DNA from 3 places in the Litorilituus sediminis genome. Region 3 is predicted to be linked to each of the others. Evidence: predicted binding sites of a transcription regulator. Region 3 holds the regulator's gene; each other region holds the start of a gene.
What was found. The regulator FNR, encoded in region 3, switches genes on or off when oxygen is low (the NO sensors DNR and NnrR bind a similar motif). The targets are predictions, from matches to a motif close to TTGATCTAGATCAA.
Positions count from the first base shown of each region.

Region 1: EMK97_RS15145 (bacteriohemerythrin) is a predicted target of FNR. The motif match lies at 4,440-4,453, and genes of this name have one in related genera.
Region 2: EMK97_RS03545 (thymidine phosphorylase family protein) is a predicted target of FNR. The motif match lies at 3,648-3,661, and genes of this name have one in related genera.

Region 1 covers NZ_CP034759.1:3,406,051-3,413,643, reverse strand. The annotation lists gene EMK97_RS15175 (FAD-dependent oxidoreductase) at 1-584, shown strand, start outside; gene folA (type 3 dihydrofolate reductase) at 675-1,163, opposite strand; gene cgtA (Obg family GTPase CgtA) at 1,241-2,398, opposite strand; gene rpmA (50S ribosomal protein L27) at 2,569-2,826, opposite strand; gene rplU (50S ribosomal protein L21) at 2,843-3,154, opposite strand; gene ispB (octaprenyl diphosphate synthase) at 3,414-4,385, shown strand; gene EMK97_RS15145 (bacteriohemerythrin) at 4,578-4,988, shown strand; gene mdh (malate dehydrogenase) at 5,105-6,040, opposite strand; gene argR (transcriptional regulator ArgR) at 6,381-6,854, shown strand; gene EMK97_RS15130 (PAS domain-containing hybrid sensor histidine kinase/response regulator) at 6,858-7,593, opposite strand, start outside.
Region 2 covers NZ_CP034759.1:769,669-777,261, forward strand. The annotation lists gene gltX (glutamate--tRNA ligase) at 1-768, opposite strand, end outside; tRNA gene EMK97_RS03520 (tRNA-Val) at 1,060-1,135, shown strand; tRNA gene EMK97_RS03525 (tRNA-Val) at 1,244-1,319, shown strand; tRNA gene EMK97_RS03530 (tRNA-Val) at 1,429-1,504, shown strand; tRNA gene EMK97_RS03535 (tRNA-Val) at 1,614-1,689, shown strand; gene EMK97_RS03540 (universal stress protein) at 2,601-3,533, opposite strand; gene EMK97_RS03545 (thymidine phosphorylase family protein) at 3,756-5,285, shown strand; gene EMK97_RS03550 (ribose-phosphate diphosphokinase) at 5,311-6,195, shown strand; gene EMK97_RS03555 (RNA-binding S4 domain-containing protein) at 6,293-6,682, shown strand; gene EMK97_RS03560 (GNAT family N-acetyltransferase) at 6,740-7,225, opposite strand; gene EMK97_RS03565 (ion channel) at 7,287-7,593, shown strand, end outside.
Region 3 covers NZ_CP034759.1:283,411-291,003, forward strand. The annotation lists gene ttcA (tRNA 2-thiocytidine(32) synthetase TtcA) at 1-831, opposite strand, end outside; gene uspE (universal stress protein UspE) at 1,001-1,948, opposite strand; gene fnr (fumarate/nitrate reduction transcriptional regulator Fnr) at 2,135-2,854, opposite strand; gene EMK97_RS01305 (sulfite exporter TauE/SafE family protein) at 2,907-3,617, opposite strand; gene ccoS (cbb3-type cytochrome oxidase assembly protein CcoS) at 3,620-3,847, opposite strand; gene EMK97_RS01315 (heavy metal translocating P-type ATPase) at 3,854-6,286, opposite strand; gene EMK97_RS01320 (FixH family protein) at 6,292-6,786, opposite strand; gene ccoP (cytochrome-c oxidase, cbb3-type subunit III) at 6,955-7,593, opposite strand, start outside.

The DNA.
Region 1 (7,593 bases), 1.2 Mb from region 3:
AGCCATACGTTAACTTTAGTGGTAAAAAAGTGGTGGTACTTGGTGGTGGTGATACCGCCATGGACTGTGTGCGTACCTCTATCAGACAAGGGGCAACCGAGGTGACTTGTGCTTATCGTCGTGATGAAGCCAACATGCCAGGCTCGCCTCGCGAAGTGCAAAACGCCAAAGAAGAAGGGGTGAACTTTGAATTTAACCTACAGCCGCTTGATATTGCCGTTGATGACAAGGGTAAAGCCATTGGCGTTAAATTCGTGAAAACCCAACTAGGCGCACCAGATGCCAATGGCAGACGCAACCCTGAGCCAATTGCCGGCTCTGAATTTGTGATGCCAGCAGATGCCGTGGTAATTGCCTTTGGTTTCTTACCTAGCCCACCACAATGGATGATAGATGCCGGTGTTGAACTTGACCCGAAAGGTCGTGTTATCGCCAAAGACAATACAGAGTTTGCCTTACAAACCAGCAAGCAAAATATCTTTGCCGGTGGTGATATGGTACTCGGCTCAGACTTAGTGGTTACCGCTATTGACCAAGGCCGCAAAGCTGCGATCGGTATTTTGGATTATGTTTTAACGCCCTAGCCTAGAATACGGATAAAATAAAAAGCTGATAATTAAAACTTATACCAAGTGAATTAATTATCAGCTTTTTTAATGAAAATAATCTACTTTCTATTTACGTTCATAAACACAAAAATCTAGTTGGTAAGCATTTTTCTCATCGCTATCGCGCACTTCGCTGCTAACTTTTTGCCAGCTGCCATCATCATAATCAGGAAAACGGGTATCCCCCTCAATGCTTGCTTTAATATGGGTGATGTAGAGCCTTGTCGCCGCAGGTAAACAATGCTTATAAATAGCACCGCCACCAATAACCATGATCTCTTCAACATCTTGCACTAGTGCCAAAGCTTGCTCGACTGAGGTTACCGTATCAATCCCCTCTTTTTGATAGTTTTCATCGCGTGAGATAACAATATTTCTACGCCCCGGTAGTGGTCTGCCGATTGATTCATAGGTCTTTCTGCCCATAATAACCGGCTTACCTAAGGTAACCTTCTTAAAATAAGCTAAATCAGCAGGTAAGTGCCACGGCATATCATTGTCTTTACCAATCACGTTATCATCTGCAGTTGCCACTATCATGGATAAAATGGTCATGGTTACTCCCTAGTTATTCTTTTCATTAAAAAAGGCTGCGATTAAGAAAATCACAGCCTTTTTATTATATCTTGCGGTTACTGACGATATTCAACTTCAACGTCGTAATCGTCTTCATCCCAATCATCGTCATCTAGATCATCGCCAAAATCATCCATGGCATCTTGATGATAGCTATCCCATTTGAAATCAACGGCTTTTTCTTCAACCGTTTCAGCTTCTTCCTCAGGTAGCTCCTCAATAAAGGTCATCAGTTTTTGGCATAGTTCTTCAGTACCCATTTTATTATATGCTGAGATACTATAAACCTCACCTTGCCAATCTAAACCTTCAATGATCGACTTCGTTAATTGTTCTGCTTCTTCTTCCAGTAAAAGATCCAACTTATTGAAAACGATCCAACGCGGCTTACCTGCTAACTTGTCATTGTGTTGCTCTAACTCACTGATAATGGTTTTAGCATTCTCTAGTGGGTCTGAGCCATCCACCGGCATCACATCAATTACATGCAATAAAATACGACAACGTTCTAAGTGCTTTAAGAACTGAGTGCCTAAACCCGCACCGTCTGCAGCACCCTCAATAAGACCTGGGATATCAGCAATAACAAAGCTGCGCTGTGAGTCTAAACGTACTACACCTAAGTTTGGTACTAAGGTGGTAAACGGATAATCCGCTACTTTCGGCTTGGCAGCAGAAACACTGCGAATTAAGGTTGATTTACCTGCATTCGGTAAACCAAGCAGGCCAACATCTGCTAGTAATAATAACTCTAGCTTGAGGTTGCGAATTTCACCCGGCGTACCATCGGTTTTTTGTCGTGGCGCACGGTTAGTACTACTTTTAAAACGCGTGTTACCTAAACCATGCCAGCCACCTTTGGCAACCATCAGCTTTTGCCCTTTCTGGGTTAAATCGCCAATTTGCTCGCCTGTATCTTGGTCAATGGCGCGGGTACCCACAGGTACTTTTAGATACAAATCGTCGCTACTTTTACCGGTACAATTACGGCTTTTACCGTTTTCACCACGTTTAGCACGATGAAATCGCTCAAATCTATAATCAATTAAGGTATTTAAGCCTTCGTCAGCAATTAAATATACATCGCCGCCATCACCACCATCGCCGCCATCTGGGCCGCCAAATTCAATATATTTTTCTCTTCTAAAACTGACACAGCCGTTGCCGCCATCGCCTGCTTCAACTCTGATTTCAACTTCATCAACGAATTTCATGGTGTTTAAACAACCTTAATTTGTTAGTACATTAACCTGTACTAGTATAAACGATTTAGATCTGATACCAAATGATCTAAATTAATTAATCACAAGCCAAACTTAAATGATCTTATATGCAAAAAAAAACCTCGCTAAGAAGCGAGGTTTTTATCAAATCTATCTAAATATTAGTCAGCGATGATGCTAACGTATTTACGATTCTTTGGACCTTTTACTTCAAATTGAACTTTACCGTCAGATAAAGCAAATAAAGTGTGATCTTTACCGATACCCATGTTGTTACCAGCGTGGAACTTAGTACCACGTTGACGAACAATGATGTTACCAGCTAGAACTGATTCGCCACCGAAACGCTTAACACCTAGGCGTTTGCTTTCTGAATCGCGACCATTTCGTGTACTACCTGCAGCCTTCTTATGTGCCATGTCAAAATGCTCCTAATTAGCCGTTAATACCAGTAATTTTCACTTCAGTGAACCATTGACGATGGCCCGCTTGCTTGCGTGAATGCTTACGACGTTTGAACTTAACAATAGTAACTTTGTCTGCACGACCTTGGTTTACCACCTCAGCTACTACTTTACCACCAGCAACGTAAGGTGCACCTACGTTGATGTTATCGCCATTAGCGATCATTAATACGTTATCAAATTCTACTGTTGCGCCTACTTCAAGCTCTAGCTTTTCAAGACGAACTGTTTGCCCTTCGGTTACACGATGTTGTTTACCACCGCTTTGGAATACCGCGTACATAGCTACTCCGTAATGCGTCGTTTACTTATAAATATAAAGTTTTTTGACGCTAAATTTAAAAATATAGGGCGCGAATTCTACGCGAAGATGGCAGATAGGGCAAGTACAAATACGATGATTTTTCTGTTTTTTCCAATTTTTATTATTTTCCTTAACAGAATTAAAACAAAGCGTCGACAAAACTTCTCTCAGAGTAATTTTAGTGTACACTTTGCCTCATATTATACAGTTTAAAGAAGTTGGTTTCTATTTAATCGTTATGGATGTAAAAGCAATACAAGCATTAGCACAAAATGATATGAGCGTGGTTAATGATCTTATTTATGATCAATTACAATCAGATGTCGCTTTAATCAACCAGTTAGGTATTTATATCGTTAACGGCGGCGGTAAAAGAATGCGCCCCATGCTGACAGTTTTAGCGGCAAGTGCATTAAATTATCAAGGTAAAGATCATTGTGCGATCGCCGCGATCATAGAGTTTATCCATACCGCTACTTTACTACACGATGATGTTGTTGACGAGTCAAATATGCGTCGTGGTCGTGAAACGGCCAATGCCCTATTTGGTAATAGCGCCAGTGTATTGGTCGGTGATTTCCTTTACACACGCTCTTTCCAAATGATGACCAAGCTAAATAATATGCGCATTATGGATATTTTATCTGATGCCACTAATATTGTTGCTGAAGGTGAAGTTTTACAATTAATGAATTGTAATGATCCTGATACCACCGAAGAAAGCTATATGCAGGTTATCTACTGTAAAACAGCCAAACTATTTGAAGCTGCCACACGATTAGCTGCCGTTGTTGCCGATCAAGATGAAACCATTGAAAATGCCATGGCTGATTACGGCAAGTATTTAGGCACAGCTTTTCAACTTGTTGATGACATTATGGATTACACTGCTGATGCCAAAGAAATGGGCAAAAATGTCGGTGATGATTTAGCTGAAGGTAAACCAACCTTACCGCTACTTTATGCCATGAAGCATGGTAATGAACGCCAAAAACAATTAATTCGTGATGCCATAGAACATGGCAATGGTATGGATCATTTAGATGAGATCCTACAAGCCATGGCAGAGACAGGATCGTTAGTGTATACGCAAAAGCAGGCTGAAATTGAAGCGGATAAAGCCATAACAGCGCTGAATGTATTAGCTGATTCTGAATATAAGCAAGCATTGATATCACTGGCACATATTGCCGCAAATCGCAGTGCATAATACTTTCAATTAACATGCCCTTTATATAAAGCGAGGTTAATTAGCCTCGCTTTTTTGATCTACATCAACACCGACTCTAATTAATTTCTCCATGATGATTTGCCAAGTCGATTGATTTTTAATCAGGCTATACTTAGTAATGAATCAAACAAATTTACAATGATAATAAAATCGAATAATGGAGTGGTAGATATGGCGTTAATAGAATGGTCCGCAGAACTCAGTGTTGGCATTGACAGCATAGATCAGCAGCATAAAGAGCTCATGAATATAATCAACCGATTAGATGAAGCCATGAACAATGGTGACTCTATTGAAGTACTTCGAAAAACCTTTACCGACCTAACTCATTACACGCAAAAACACTTTGCCTACGAAGAAAAGCTCTTTAACTTACATGATTATGAAGGCGGCACAGAGCACAAGCGTCAACATGACGAGCTAATCGTCCAGCTAATTGAATTAAAAGAGAAGTTTGATCATTACCAAAAAGAAAAGCTTACCGAACAAGTGATGGCATTCTTAAAAAACTGGCTTACCTATCATATTTTAGAAACAGATAAAGCCTATAGTGAGCATTTACAAGCACAAGGGGTTAATTAACAAACCTTGTCGGTTAAGTTAATACTTGTTGGTTAACTTAGAGATAAAAAAAGCGCATTGCTGATATCAGCAATGCGCTTTTTTGTATAAGGCTTTAGGGCTTTTGCTAGCGCAAATTAGCTAGCCATAAAGTCAACACCTTCTTGGATGTCTTTGTTTAATGTTTCAAGCATGTCATCTTTTGCTTTTTGTTCGAAAGCACTTAGCTCGCCATAAGATAAGATTTCTTCAACACCACCTTTACCTAAACGCACTGGGTGTGCGAAGTATGGTGCGTCACCGCCTTCAACTTCAACGTAAGCGTAATCAACAACGTCTTCACCTTGTAAGCCTTTCACTAAAGACATACAGAAACGCGCAGCTGCAGCGCCCATAGAAAGTGTCGCACTACCGCCACCAGCTTTAGCGTTAACAACTTCAGTACCAGCATTTTGAATACGTGGTGTTAAGGCAGCAACTTCTTCATCAGTAAAGCTAACACCTTCAACTTGTGAAAGAAGCGGTAAAATTGTAGTACCTGAGTGACCACCAATAACAGGAACTTTCACTTCAGAAACATCTAAACCTTTAAGCTCAGCAACAAATGCTTCAGAGCGGATAACATCTAATGTGGTTACACCAAATACACGGTTTTTATCGTAAGTACCTGCTTTTTTGAATACTTCAGCAACAATCGGTACAGTGCCGTTTACTGGGTTAGTGATGATACCAACTAAAGCTTTAGGACAGTTCTTCACAATGCCTTCGGCTAATGTTTTGATAATACCAGCATTAACATTAAATAAGTCAGCACGATCCATACCAGGCTTACGTGGCATACCAGCTGGAATTAACACGATATCTGCATCTGCTAGCGCAGCATCTAAATCATCACGACCAAAACCAGCTACATTTACCGCCGTTGGGATGTGTGATAAATCAACAGCAACACCTGGAACTACTGGCGCAACATCATATAATGATAAGTCAGAGCCTGCTGGTAATTGAGTTTTTAGAAGTAATGATAATGCTTGACCAATACCGCCAGCGGCACCTAAAACTGCTACTTTCATGTGATTTCTCCGAAATTTAGTGGGGTTAACCTGCAATTATTGCTTTACTCAAGACAAAACTTGAGTAAATACGTAAAAAATTTGTTGCGCAAAAGATATAGTATAAGCAAGTAAAAAACAATTATTATTAACTTGTCATGCGATAACGTATAATAAATTTAAATACGCGACTTAAAAACTCAACTTTAGTATTAATTTTCAACAAATGAGGCTATTTGGATCAATTAATGATGATCTAAAGCGCTAATGTATAAAAATGAATACTCGATGTGTAGTAACAATCATTAAAAATAAAGCAGCGTTTTAATAAAACAACAAGTAAAGGTTTAAATTTTAGAATATGAGTGGTCAACAAAAGCAAGAAGCATTAGTACAAGCATTTAAAGACTTACTAAAACAAGAGCAATTTGGCTCACAAGGCGAAATTGTTGATGCCTTAAAGGCAAGTGGTTTTGATAACATCAGCCAATCAAAAATATCTCGCATGTTAAGCAAATATGGCGCAGTGCGAACACGTAATGCTCGTCAAGAAATGGTCTATTGCTTGCCAGCCGAGTTAGGCGTACCGACAGCACAAAGCCCGTTAAAACAGCTGGTATTAGAGATTGAACACAATGATGTTATGATCATCATTCAAACCAGCCCAGGTGCTGCACAACTTATTGCCCGTTTACTTGACAGTTTAAGTAAAAGCGATGGTGTATTGGGTACTATTGCTGGTGACGACACTATTTTTATCGCGCCAACCGATGTCAGTAAAATAAAAGAAACCATCAATAAGCTCGAATTACTTTTCTCAAAAAGTCTAAGCTAACAGCTAGCTTTGCTCATCAGCTAAGTTAATTACTTGGCTGATGCTTTGATAAAGCACCTGTTCAGTGACAGGTTTTGAAATATGTAAGTTCATGCCAACCGCCAAACTACGTTGTTTATCTTCTGGTCTGGCATGAGCTGTCATTGCAATAATAGGCAAGTGTGCAAAGCAAGGTTGCTCACGTATCTTAGTCGTAGCCGTTAAGCCATCCATAATTGGCATTTGAATATCCATTAGCACCACATCAAAGCTATCTTCAGTTAAAATATCAAGCGCACTTTGACCATTATCTGCAATGGTAACGCGCGCAGCCATTTTAATAAGTAACTCTTTGGCAACCAATTGGTTTACTAAGTTATCTTCAACCAACAAGATATTAACTCCAGCTAGAGTCGCTTCACTACTTTCTGATACTTCCCTTGTTGAGCTAATATTTTCCTTATTAACTTCACTGTGCTCTATTGCCGCTTGCTGACTATCAAAATCTCGAGAACTCTCTCTAACCGTGTCTTGGCTTATTTTTTTAGCACTAGTCTTACTTGCTAACTTAGCAACAAGCTGATCAAGCGAAAATCGATATAAAGGCATATCAAGTAAAATATAAGGCATCGCTAATGCTTCAAGTAATTCACTCACCTTAGGCGTTAACTGAGTCATTGTTGGCTGACAAAGCGCTAATAAACGTATACTGTTATCTGTCAGTAAGTTTTGATAGAAATCTTCAGTTAATTGTTCTTGA
Region 2 (7,593 bases), 490 kb from region 3:
TGGTAAGTAACCGTCATCACGGTACTGCATCACACTTACCGCACCATGACGTTTAGACAAGCGCTTACCGTCATCACCTAAAATCATAGGAATATGAGCATACTCAGGTATTTCTGCTCCTAGGGCTTTTAAAATATTAATTTGTTTCGGTGTATTTGAGATATGGTCATCACCACGAACCACATGAGATACTTTCATATCCCAATCATCAACAACAACGGTTAAGTTGTAGGTAGGTGTACCATCGGTACGCGCAATAATTAAATCATCAAGTTGCTCATTACTAATAGTAATATCACCTTTAACCATATCTTTAATGACCACATCACCATCTAACGGGTTTTTAAAGCGAATAACATACGGCTTATCTTCTGGGTAATCAGTACGATCACGCCACATACCATTGTACTTTTCAATTTCACCTTTAGCCTTTGCTTCTTCACGCATGGCTTCCACTTCTTCCGCGCTGCAATAACAACGATAAGCGTTACCAGACTCAAGCAGCTGGGCAATAACTTCTTTATAACGGTCAAAACGCTTTGTTTGGAAATAAGGGCCGTGAGTCCATTCAAGGTTTAACCAATTCATACCATCCATAATGGCATCAACTGACGCTTGAGTTGAACGTTCTAAATCAGTATCTTCAATACGTAAAATGAAGTTACCACCGTTCTTTTGTGCATATAACCAGCTATATAAAGCAGTACGAGCACCACCAACATGTAAATAACCAGTTGGGCTTGGTGCGAAGCGAGTTGTTAAAGTCATAAAATTCTCAAATCAGATATAGCAAGAAGCTGACTTCCTGCTAGGCGTAAAAAATTGCCCCGCATTTTAGCACTGCAATCAGTGTAATTCACCTGCTAGATGTAATTATTGGCGAGAATTTATTGTGAAATTTAGGTAGTTTACTTTATCAAGCAAGTAAAAATGCTGGTAAATTCAGCTTTATGAGCAAAAATAAATCAAACAAACAATAAATCAAAAAAAATTGTTGGAAATACTAGTTTTTCTGTTGACAGCTTTTTCGATCTCCCTATAATACGCCCCCACAGAGACGGACGATTAGCTCAGTTGGGAGAGCACCGCCCTTACAAGGCGGGGGTCACTGGTTCAAGCCCAGTATCGTCCACCACTTTATTTAATTATAAAGTTAGTGTGAGTTGTTATTATTTGAAACGTTAAAGCCCGCTCTCATAATAATGTCCACCATTCTTTGCCATAAAGAATTAAAACTCAAAATGGACGATTAGCTCAGTTGGGAGAGCACCGCCCTTACAAGGCGGGGGTCACTGGTTCAAGCCCAGTATCGTCCACCACTTTATTTAATTATAAAGTTAGTGTGAGTTGTTATTATTTGAAAAGGTTCAAGCCCGCTCTCATAATAATGTCCACCATTCTTTGCCATAAAGAATTAAAGCTCAAAATGGACGATTAGCTCAGTTGGGAGAGCACCGCCCTTACAAGGCGGGGGTCACTGGTTCAAGCCCAGTATCGTCCACCACTTTATTTCATAATAAAGTTAATGTGAGTTGTTATTATTTGAAAAGGTTCAAGCCCGCTCTCATAATAATGTCCACCATTCTTTGCCATAAAGAATTAAAACTCAAAATGGACGATTAGCTCAGTTGGGAGAGCACCGCCCTTACAAGGCGGGGGTCACTGGTTCAAGCCCAGTATCGTCCACCATCTATATTTCTTTACTCTTAATAAACTTTTTATATTTATTCTATATGCGTACGCTTCTTTTGTGAAAAACACCTTCTGCTCTTTACAACCCGCACCACGTCACTGGTTCAAGCCCTCTAACAATCACCATCTACACATTCGTTTATCTTAAAAAATCAACGAGCCTTTAAATTTTTTCAGCTATTTTGCGTGGAAAGCACCTTCTGCTCTTTACAACCCGCACCAAATCACTGGCTCAAGCCCAGTATCGTCCACCATCTACTCATCCTTTTATCTTAAAAAATCAACGAGCCTTTAAATTTTTTCAGCTATTTTGCATGAAAAGCACCTTCTGCTCTTTACAACCCGCGCCAAGTCACTGGTTCAAGCCCAGTATCGTCCACCATCTACTTATCCTTTTATCTTAAAAAATCAACGAGCCTTTAAATTTTTTCAGCTATTTTGCGTGAAAAGCACCTTCTGCTCTTTACAACCCGCACCAAGTCATTGGTTCAAGCCCAGTATCGTCCACCATCTACTTATCCTTTTATCTTAAAAAATCAACAAGCCTTTAAATTTTTTCAGCTATTTTGCATGAAAAGCACCTTCTGCTCTTTACAGCCCGCACCAAGTCACTGGCTCAAGCCCAGTATCGTCCACCATCTTACTGCCTTTACTCTAAATCAGCTAAACGAAGTCTTAACTTAAGAAATATTTGCGTATTTTTTACGTGAAAAGCACCTTCTACTCTTTACAACCCGCACCAAGTCATTGGTTCAAGCCCAGTATCAATCACCATCTTATTTATCTCATTATTTAAATAATAAAAATCAAACAAATTACCGATAAGTTAACCTATTTGCGGCTACTTTTTCGCGGAAAACACCTTCTACTCTTTACAAGCCGATGCAAGTTACTAATTTAAATTCTGATTAATTATCCAATTCACCCGCTTTTACGGATAAAATATCGCAATTAACATTATCTAGAATTTTTTCAACCGTATTACCAACAAATAGATTTTCCTCTGCCATGCCCATAATAAGTAAATCAGCTTGAGTTTCTTCCACTAATTTAGGTAATTCATAATCAGCTGAGCCTACTTGTAAATGGGTTACGCCTTCTGCAAAACCGTAATCATCGACTAACTCATTAAACAAACGTTCATGGTGATGCTTTATACTTTGATGATAACTTTCAAAGTCCATGGTATTCATACCATGATCGCCACCAATTGCATTCATACCTTGCCATAGCTCTGCGCCTAGCGGCTGATAACAATGGCACACATGAATTTCACTCTCAAATAGCGCCACTAAGCCAATCGTCATATCTAAAATAATTTTATCTAAGGCTTTGGGTTTATTGTGAGTTTGGCTAGGATCAACTGCCGCCATAATTGTTTTATAAGGCGCTTCAGTTAGGCTACGAGTTAACAATAAAGGAACTTGGCAATGCTGTAATAATTGCCAATCACTTGGATTAAAAAGAATTTTATTTAATCGTGAAGATTGATGTGTTGATTTTACGACTAAGTCAGCCTCACTTTGCGCTAATTTTTCACAAATCGCTGTGGTTATATTTTTATGCCAAACCACATCCAGTTTAATCGTTAAGCCCTGTTCAACAACACAGGGTAAATAGGTTTCTAACCACCTAAGTTTAGATGCTAAATACTCCTGTTGTAATGCTGCAACCTGCTCTTTATCAAAGCCCCATGGGCTAACAATGTCTTTATGATATGCTGCTAAAAACAATTCTATTGTCGCTGATGTTTCCTTGGCTATTTTAATCGCTTGAATCAATGCCGGCTGGTGATCGCTCATAGGTTGCATCACAACCAAAATGTGCTTAATGTCTTTCATAATTTTCTCCCATACCTTGCCTTATTGAGCGCTAAAAAACATACCTCTCTTCTATTAAAACTAGCGTGACATTTAGCTGATAGCAAAGTGTGTAAACACCTGTAGGTTATTACTTTGATCTACCTAAAGTTTAGCCGCTTTTATCATAGTGCTGACTCGCGATTTTTACTGATTTTACTAGACTTAACGCTAAAGGCTTAAATTATTCAGGACTTATGATTTATGCTCAGAGTTAAAGCTTTGGCAATTGACACCCTTCAAGAGAATGTTGCCTACTTACACAGAGATTGCCCTCTGTACAGTATTGAAGGCTTGCAAGCCTTGATGAAAATAGAAGTATTTTGCCAAACCAAACAACCAGCTATCGTTGCGGTACTTAATATTGTTGATGATACAAAGATACTCGATATTGATGAACTAGGTCTGAGTAGTCAGGCTTTTAAACAATTAGCCAAAAAAAATGGCAGTATTGTTAGTATTGCCCCTGCCAAGCCACCTCGGTCATTAACCGCTGTCCATAAAAAGATCTCTGGCGAAGCCCTTAACAAGGATGAATTTCAACAAATTTGCCAAGATATACTGCAAAGTCGCTACTCAAAAATGGAAATTGCCGCATTTTTAGTAGCCTGTAGCCACAGTGGCTTAGAGCGAGAAGAAATCTTTTTTTTAACTAAAGCTATGGTTGAATCTGGCGAGCGATTAAATTGGGGCGAGTCAATTGTTGTCGATAAGCACTGTATTGGCGGAATTCCAGGAAACAGAACAACCATGATAGTCATGCCCATTATTGCCGCGCATGGTATGTTGATGCCAAAAACCTCTAGTCGGGCAATTACCTCCCCTGCTGGTACCGCAGATACTATGGAAGTGCTTGCCCAAGTTGAACTATCAATTCAGCAAATGCAAGCGGTAGTACAACAACATAAAGGTATGCTCACTTGGGGCGGCACAGCTAAGCTCGCACCAGTAGACGATATGCTTATTTCTGTGGAAAGGCCATTATCAATGGACTCTACAGGGCAAATGGTGGCCTCAATTCTGTCCAAAAAAATAGCCGCAGGCTCTACTCACCTTTTGATTGATATTCCCGTTGGCCCCTCAGCTAAAGTGCATCACAATCAGCAAGCATTAAAACTGCGAAAACTATTTGAATATATTGGCGACTTATTTGGCTTGTATATCGATGTGGTAATTTCTGACGGCTCTCAACCTATCGGCAATGGCGTTGGTCCTGCACTTGAGGCAAGAGATGTGCAATTGGTATTGCAAAACGACCCAAAAGCGCCCTTCGACTTAAGAGAAAAGTCACTACGCTTAGCTGGCAGAATTTTAGAGTTTGATCCTGATGTTAGAGGCGGTCAAGGCTATATTCTCGCTCGAGACATACTAGAGTCAGGCCGTGCTGATGAAAAAATGCAGGCCATTATTAACGCGCAAGGTAAACAAACATCAGCTATCAGCCAAGTGCCTTTTCAATTTGCTGTTTGTGCAAAAACATCTGGCTTTGTCCAAGCCATAGATAACTTAATCATAGCGACAACAGCAAGTTTAGCGGGGGCTCCAACAGATAAGCGTGCCGGTATTGATTTAATCAAAAAAGTGCATGATAAAGTAAATCAAGGGGATACCTTATTTATTATCTATGCCGGTTATAAAAGCGAATTTGATTTTGCCACCGATTACGCTAAACGCAATAACGCTTACCACATCAGTAAAAGCAAACCTCAACAACAAGATAATTACTTTATTTAAACCAGTATAATTAACGAGTAGCAAGATGATTTTAGCTTTTCAAGATTACGCATTACCAGCACAACAATTAGCTAAGCAATTAAAACTCCCCATGTCTTGGGTTAAGTTGCATAAATTCCCTGATGGTGAAACAAAAGTTACTCTGCCAGCAAAATTACCCGAACATGTCATTATCTGTCGCACTTTAAACCAACCTAATGAGAAACTTATTGAGTTGATCTTAACGGCAAGTGCCGCAAAAACTCTCGGAGCAAAATATATCACCTTAGTTGCCCCTTATTTATGCTACATGCGCCAAGACATAGCCTTTTCATCAGGCGAAGCAATAAGCCAACAAATCATAGGTCAATTACTTGCCAACTATTTTGATGAAGTGGTGACTATAGATCCCCATTTACACCGCATTAACCAGCTTAGCCAAGTGATACCAAACACCAAAGCAGTAAGCTTACATGCCACTGCGGCAATGGCCCAATATATCCAAACGCATTATTCTGCTCCTTTTATTATCGGGCCAGATATCGAGTCAAGCCAGTGGGTACAAGCATTGGCACTACCACAACAATGGCCATGCTCCGTAGCCGAAAAAGTCCGCCTAAGTGATACCCAAGTAACCATTAAACTGGCAAAAACTCATGAAGGTGAGCTAAGCGATAAAGAAGTCATTATCATTGATGATATTGCCAGCACCGGTAAAACATTAGAGCAAACAGTAAAACTGTTATTACCTTATACGCCAAAAAGCATTTCAATTATGGTCAGTCATGCTTTTTTTGTTGATGAAGCAATCGATAGACTAAAAGCCTTAGGCGTTAACCATATTTGCAGCTCAGACTGCATTTTGCACGCAACAACTCGTTTTAGTGTTATAGAGACCATTGCCGAATATTTAACTGCCGCAACCCCTTAATTGCCTCAATCGCTCAGCTAAAACCTCTGGAACTTGAGCTTTGTAGCATAAACTTTGCTAGAATATGCGACTTAAAACCGTTAGCAAGAAAATCATCATGTCAGATAACCAACTCATTATTGAATTAAACCAACAACCCATTGAACTTTGTAAACTTCTTAAAGTAGCCGATCTCGTTGGCGGTGGCGGCGAAGCTAAAATTGTCATTAGTGAAGGCTATGTCTTTGTAAATGGTGAAGTGGAATATCAAAAGCGAAAAAAAATATATCACCAAGATGTGATTGAGTTTAACGGTAATTTATTACAAGTCATTATCAATGAAGATTTAGCTGATGAAGACATAACTAATGAAGACGTAACTGATAACGCGGATACTAGCGCTGAAGAAGTTCACGCTCAAAAAAGTGCTCCAAGTTGCACAAAAGCAGCAGATAAAAAGCCGCAAACAACCAATGAACCGAAAAAAAGAAGACCTATTTCTTTTTAAGCAAACATTCATTATATAAGAGCGGATAAATTATTTATCCGCTCTTATGTCGCAAAGCTAGCTAAGTTTCTTCTCCCAAAACATCGCTTTACCCATTTTTTCATCTAACTCATAACCTGCAAAGCCAAGCTTTTTATAAGCATTTTGTGCTACGGTATTACCTTCTAAAACCTCTAGGGTTAATTTACAACAACCACGCGCTACGGCTATTTTTTCAACTTCTTCAAATAACTTACCACTTATGCCTTTACCGCGAAATTCAGGTAAAACGCCACAATCATGAATGTTAATTAATGGCTTACACTTAAACGTAGAAAAGCCTTCAACACAATTCACTATACCTGCTGGTTTATCATCAACATAACAAAGTACTGAAAATACATCCGATCGCTTACGCAGCTCAATAATCAGATTCTGCTTAACATAGTCAGATAAGGGCTCGCCACCTCCCATAGGGTCAATTGCATAGCCATTAAGTAATAATAAAATATCGTCAGCGTGCTGAGCATTATTATAATCGGCTTGTACTAATTTAATTTTCATTGAAACCTCGTGTTTGGCTATTCAAATAACATTTTTGAGTAAGGCGCACTATACTCTAAAAATGAATAAAATAAAGACGCTTTGCCAATATAACGACCCAGATAATCATGATGGTAAGTCGCATAAGTGCCCTTTAGAAGCTAATGATTCTGGTTTTTGTTATTGGCACGACAAGTCTATCGATAAGTCTGGGCCAGAAGTTAAACAAGCCTTAGTTGATTATGCTCGAAGTGACGGCATGCTAAGAGGGCTAGTTTTAACCAAAGCGCAACTAGAAGGCATAGATTTAGTTAATCATCATAAAAAAGTTGGCTATGACTTTTCCCACTGTGATCTTTACCACGCCAATTTAAAAGGTGGTCATCTTT
Region 3 (7,593 bases):
GCCACCATTGATGACACCTGATGTGGCATCAATGGATTTAAAGTCAAATAGTTCACTATCGCATAAGTGAGACGGCACCACGTTTTGCATTGCGGTAAACATAGACTCAATTCGTCCTGGAAATTGCTCATGCCAATCATTTAACATACGTTTAATGTTTTGTCGTTGTAAGTTTGGTTGAGAGCCACACAAGTTACACGGAATGATAGGAAAGGCTTTTAGTTCACCATATTGGATCAGTTCGCTTTCCTTACAAAATGCTAATGGCCTGATGACAACATGTTCACCATTGTCTGATACTAATTTAGCTGGCATGGCTTTCATTTTTCCACCGTAGAACATATTTAACATCAGTGTTTCAATCATGTCATCTCTATGATGACCTAAGGCAATTTTTGTTGCGCCAAGCTCTTTTGCCGTTCTATATAACACTGCGCGTCTTAAACGAGAGCATAAGCTACAGGTGGTTTTACCTTCAGGAATTTTATCTTTAACGATAGCGTAGGTGTCTTCTTCAACCACCTTGTAATCTATACCTAAGCTATCAAGGTAATTAGGTAAGATATGCTCAGGAAAACCAGGTTGTTTTTGATCTAAGTTGACCGCGACAATATCAAAGTGAATTGGTGCTGATTCTTTTAACAACATTAAGATAGCGAGTAGGGCGTAGCTGTCTTTGCCACCAGAAAGGCAAACCATAACTTTATCACCGTCTTCAATCATATTGTATTGCGCAATGGCTTTGCCAACATGCCCTCTAAGTCTTTTTTCAAGCTTAGCTAATTGAGTCTTTTGTGTCGGTGTTAATGTGTTTTCAGATGGATTTGTCATATGGCTAATACTGCAAGCACTAAAAATTTGTGCGCATTATACGCGCAAATAAATGGATTACCAATGAGAGCCCAACAAAAACTCAGTTTGTAGAAATGAAAAAGCCAAGCATATCGCTTGGCTTTAAGAAAATGATAGCTGGTAACTTATCTCTTACATCGAGTTCAGCTTAACTATTATCAAGCGGCGATATATAGCCTTGTGGTTTTAGCGCTAAAACATCGCAATTGAGCTGATCTATAACATGCTCTGCGGTATTGCCAATTAATGCTGCTGAAATACCTGTTCTGCCGATTGTACCTAATATAACCAGCTCAGCGTCAATTTGTTGCGCGGCTTGCTCTATTACTGTCTCTGGTAAGCCTTCTTCAACATAGGTGTTTTTAACATCAATATTAAATTTGTTAGCATGTGCAGCCATCGCTTCTTTATGATGCTTTAACATGGCGTTGTTGTACTCTGAAGAGTCAAATTCTGGAATTTCAATAGAAATGTTAACAGGTGTTCCCGGGTATGAATTGACTAGATGCACGTTCGCTTTAATAAGCTTAGCAAGCTCTGATGCTTGTTCAGTAATATCATTATTAAGAGATAAGTGCTCTTCTTCATCGCTGCCAACATTCAGTGCTGCTAGGATATTGCCATTTTTCGGCCACTCATGATCTTTAACCAGTAACACTGGCGTAGGGCACTTGCGTAATATATGCCAGTCAGTAGGAGTGAAAACAACTGATTTTAATTTATCGTGCTGATGAGTGCCTTTGATCACTAAATCATAGCCATGCTCAAGTACTTGGTTAACGATGGCTTCAAATGGTCGGTTATGCCAAACCACTTGGCTTTTAATATCCATACCTGAATCTAATTCAGCAATAATATCATCGAGCCATTGTTGTTTATCTTTTATGACCATTTGACGCATAGCGTCGCGTTCACCGCTTGATAGGATTGTGGTCATTTCATAAGAGAAATCAAAGATACTAAAGAAGGCGGTAATTTTCGTTGGCGTTGCGCTGTTTTCGTTAATCTTACTGGCCAACTCAATGGCTCTTTTCAGGGCTTTCTGTTCGTTGGTGGTTGGGTCGACAACAACGAGTATGTTTTGATACATTTCCATGAATAACCTCTATTTAAGCAATTATCAATTCTGTTTAACTGGTCTAATTACTTTATAGCAAAATAGTGTGATTAATGCTTGTTTTATATCAATTTACTTTGTAACGGAGATAAAAAAATCCCATAAGTTACTTAATTAAATAATTGAGTAACTTATGGGATTTTTATTAAGCTAAAAGCGCTGAACTTAGAGCGCTGCTACATCAGTCAGTTCATCTAAGTCTAAAATAGTAATCAATTTACCATCAACTTTGATTAACTCGTTTTTATGAAAACGATTAAGTAGACGACTAATGGTCTCAACCGTTAGACCAATATAGTTACCAATATCACTACGAGTCATGGTTAAGCGAAATTCAGTTGCTGAAAGACCTCTAGCACGGTAACGTTCACTTAAGCTGACTAAGAAAGTTGCCACACGCTGCTCGGCGTTCTTTCTGTTAAGCAAGGTTAACATTTCTTGATCTGTTTTGATTTCAGTACTCATCAAACGTAATACTTGCTTTTTAAGCTTAGGCATAGTGTTTGATAGGCTATCTAAGTTGGTATAAGGAATTTCACATACCATAGAGGTTTCTAACGCTTGGGCAAAGCTTGGGTGAGCGTTTTCTGCGATGGCGTCAAAGCCCAGTAAATCACCTGCTAGATGAAAACCAGTAATTTGCTCTTCACCTTGTTCATTTACGGTAAAGGTTTTAAAGGTGCCTGAGCGAATTGCATATAATGAGTGTAATTCTTGGCCATCATGGAAGATCTTATCGCCTTTGTGGATAGGGCGTTTGCGATCAATAATTTCATCTAAGGAATTGAGTTCACTATCATTCAGGGAGAAAGGTAAACATAATTCACTAATACTACAATTTTGACAGTGAATATGTTGTTGGCTTGGGCAACTTTTATTGGGCATAGCTTTTATTTACTCACAAATATGTAAAAAACGCTGTAATGAGGCAATGTTATTAGAACATTAATTGATATGCAACAAAAAAACTGTAAAAACCATAAGCTATAACTAATATTGCCATAAATTGTTTAGTTTTTGGCTTGACTAGTAGATTTTTTATGCTAGCAAGGCTAAATGAGAGTGCTAGTAAGGCCGGTAAGGTGCCCAAGCCAAACAGTAACATAATACCAGCGCCTGTTAGGGCGTTACCACTGGCTAATGCCCAAGTGAGGGTTGAATAAACTAGCCCACAGGGTAACCAGCCCCACAGCGCCCCTAAGGTGAGTGCTTTTTTGCCTGAATCAACAGGAATGACCTTATTGGCTAAAGGTGATATTTTCCGCCACAATTTGGCGCCAATGGCTTCGATACGTGTTAATAACATAAACCATTGACCAATATACAGCCCAAGTAGAATTAAAAATACGGCTGCGACAAGTCTTAATCCAGCGATAGGTAAACCTATATTTTTCGCTGCAATTGAGCCAGTAAAGCCAACGAGAGCACCAATTAAACTGTAAGATGCTATGCGTCCAAAGTGATAGCAAATAATGAGCTTAGGCTTTTGTCTTGCTTGAGTGACTTGCACAGAGATATTGCCAACTTGGCTATCCGCTTTAGTGGTAATGGCAGACGTTAACATGGTGGTGATACCGCCACACATACCAAGGCAATGTCCTGAGCCAACCAAGCCGATTAGAAACGCTGAAAGTAAATCTAGGCTCACAATTATTGACTCTGGTTATCTTCTTTACCGTAATCTTTTGTCTGTTCAGCTTGCTCTTGCTTGTTTTCAGAGCCTTTTTTATCGTCAACCTTTTTATCGTCAAATAGGATACTCATGCCTTGTTTTTCTAAATCATCAAATTGCTCGGATTTTACCGCCCAGAAAAAGAGATAAATACCTAAGGCGGTAAGTAAAATTGCAATCGGGATTAAGATATAAATGATGCTCATGATTACTTACCTTTTAAGTAAACGCAGGGAGTTGGTGATAACCAATATTGAACTTGCTGACATGCCGATAACAGCCATATAGGGCGTAATAAAGCCACATACTGCAAGCGGTAGTACAATAGCATTGTAACCAAACGCCCAGAGATAATTTTGAAAAATGATTTTTCGGGTTTTCTTCGCTACTTTAGCTAATGTCAGAATACTGGTTAGTTTATTATTCAGCAATATAACGTCAGCACCGCTTTTGGCAATATCAGCGCCACAGCCCATAGCGATAGAAACATGCGCGGCGCCAAACACTGGAGAGTCATTCACGCCATCTCCGGTCATCACCACGAGGTGCTCTTTTGCTTGTTTTGCTTGGATAATTTCCATTTTATCGCTAGCGGTTAAGCCACCTTGTGCAGAGTGCAGAGGGATTGTTTGCTTAATTTTATCGCAGGCTATTTGGCTATCACCTGAAAGCAACATAGTCGTCGCAGACTTATTCAATTGTTCGATGACTTTGTCGGCATCATCTCTGATCTCATCAACTAACTTAAAGCTTGCGATTACTTGGCTGTGGTTATTTTCAACTACTTTAACCAGTACACACGAGTATTCTTTATAATGATGTCCTTCCTGTTCGCTTAACAGCCAGTTAGGTTTACCTATGCGGTATGTTTGCTCGTTAATATTTCCTAGCACGCCTTGGCCTGAAATTACTTCTACCTGATGCGCGTTAATAGTAAAGTCGCGATGCTTAGTAAATGGTTTAGCTATTGGGTGCTCAGAGTGTGCCTCTAGTGCTGCAGCAATGGCGAGCACCTTGTCTTCGTTAAGACCGTTACTGAGAGAGAAATCGCTTAGGGTTACTTCTGCGATAGAAAATTCACCTGTGGTCAGTGTACCGGTTTTATCAAAGGCAAAACAATTGACTTGTGGCATGGTTTCCATCACATGCGCAGACTTTGTCATAATACCTTCTCGATTTAACCGCGTGGTGGCGCAGGTCAGTGCAGTTGGTGTTGCTAGCGATAACGCACAAGGGCAGGTGGCAACTAATACCGATAGAGTGATCCAAAAAGCTTCTTCTGGTAGATGTTGATGCCAATACAGCGCGGTGCCTATGGCAGTAACCAGGATAATAGCAACAAAGTATTGCGCGACTTTGTCTGAGAATTTAGCCAGTTTAGGCTTATGTGCTTGGGAGTGTTCGCTTAAGCGTATTAACTGGCTTAAAAAGGATTGACTGCTAGGCTGATCAACTTTAACAATTAAATTACCATCGCCATTAATTGTACCAGCGAACACTTTGTCTTGTTCAGTTTTACTTATAGGGCGCTGCTCTCCTGATAGCATGGCTTCATTCAGTTGGCTTTGCCCTGAAATAATAATGCCATCAGCGGGTACTACTTCACCTGGCTTAACGATAACGCTATCGCCTTTAACCAGTTGCTTAGCTGCGATTAATTGCTCTTCGCTGGCATTTTCTTGCTGTGTATTGTTTATCAGCTTAGTTGCTGTCATTGGCATTAATTTAAGTAGATTAGCAGATACTTGCGCTGCTCTTGAGCGAGCTCTAAACTCTAAAAATTTACCAATGAGTAAAAGAAAAGTGAACATAGAAACTGATTCAAAGTACACTTCACCTTGCTGAGAAATAGTTGCCCAACCACTGGCACTAAAGGCTAATATAATGGCAATAGAAACAGGAACGTCCATGGAAAGCCGCTTGGCTTTTATCGCATTGATTGCGCCAGTATAAAAAGGAAAGGCACCATAACTGACAATAGGCAAGGTTAATAAAAAACTTGTCCACCTTAGGTAGACTTTATTGTGCTCAGCCATATCGGCAAAAGCGCCAAAATATAGGCCAATGGCAATCATCATCACTTGCATCATTAAAATGCCACTGATGCCTAAGCGCTTAATAAATATTTTACTGTGCTTTTTATTTTGAATCTCTGCATCGTTCGCTTTAAAAGGCAGGGCATGATAACCGATATGTTCAATCGCGATTAAAATATCACTGAGTATTACCGTATCGTCATGCCATTTTACCGTGGCTCTTTGTGAGGTGGCATTGACGCTAATATCGATCACACCAGCAAGTTTACTGATCTGCATTTCAATTAACCAAGCACAGGCTGCACAACTGATACCATCAACGGTTAATATGGCCTCTTTATACTGGTCTGTTTGATAAATAAACTCACTTTGTAAGACTTCTTCATCAAGTAGTTTTTTCTTTTGCAACTGCTCAGGAATAAGTGATTGACCCTTATTCGCCGGTTCAGTACGAACTTGATAGTATTGCGTTAAGCCATTATCAACTATGGTTTGTGCTACCGCCTGACAACCTACACAACACATAGGTTGCGCTTTTTCATTTATGTTAACAAATAATGAAATACCATTAGGCACTGGCTCTTGGCAGTGAAAACAGGACATGGACATAATAACTACTGAGCTTTGGTTGGATCTGGAATTAAATCGATAAAATCTTTTTGTGGTAGGCCAATGGCATTGTGAATTTTCCAGTGATCTTCAAACGGACTGATGGTGATTTTCCATTTACCTGTTACTGCATGATCAAATTGGTGTCTAAAGTGACCATTACCATCAGGTGTTAAAGCGATATAAAAATCTTTTTCAGCAAGGGTAGGGTGAAAGAAATTGACATTGAGTAATGGAAAGGTTTTTTCGATACCCGTTGGCTTAATTACAAGTTCATTATTATCAAGCTTGAGCGCAAAACGCATACCTAGCTTTTGCGCCATTTTAACTTTAGACACTTCTAAGTTAATTGATTTACCTTTTTTATAATAATCGCCAACAACAAGCGTGTCTGGTTCGTGATTGGCAATGATATAGGTGGCAATACCAGCAACAACCGCAGTAAAAGGAAGAATAAATACTAACCAAGCCCAAGGCTCGCGATACCATGAAGTTTTCATAAGTTGTTATACCAATTGTGTCAATTTGTGCTGGATAAAAGTGCCGTTATTATACTGTTTTTGCTCGCTTACAGCTAGTACGCTACCAAGAAATAAGCATTAAAAAAGCCCTTGTTTACAATTAGTAACAAGGGCTTTTATTAACAGTTAATTATTACGATGTTTTAGTTAGTCTTGAGACAAGCTATAAACATAAGCCGAAATAATATGAACTTTTTCTTCACCTAGGATATCTTTCCAAGGAGGCATTACACCGGCACGGCCATTACGGATTGATTCTTCAATAGCACGTTTTGAACCGCCGTATAACCAAATGTTGTCAGTCAGGTTAGGTGCACCAAGTGGTAAGCCCATCGCTAAACTACCTTGACCTTCAGGACCATGACAAGCAGCACACATAGCAAATTTGGCTTGACCAGCTTTTGCCAGTTCCGGGTCAACTGAACGACCACTTAGGCTAATAACATAAGCTGCAACTTCCTTAACACCTTGCTCGCCACCTAAAGCATCTTTCCAAGCCATCATACCTGAGGCTTTACGGCCATTCATGATGCTTTCTTTGATTGCTTCTGGTGTACCGCCGTATAACCAATCGTTGTCGGCTAGGTTAGGGAAGCCAGTTGTACCGTGAGCATCAGAGCCGTGACATTGTGCACAGTTTTGAATGAATAAACGTTGACCCACTTTTAACGCTTCACTATCAGTGGCTAAATCTTCAATGCTACGCGCAGCGTAAGCTTCGAAAATAGGGCCAAATTTAGCGTCAGCTGCGGCAACTTCACGGTCATACTGTACTAATACACCTGA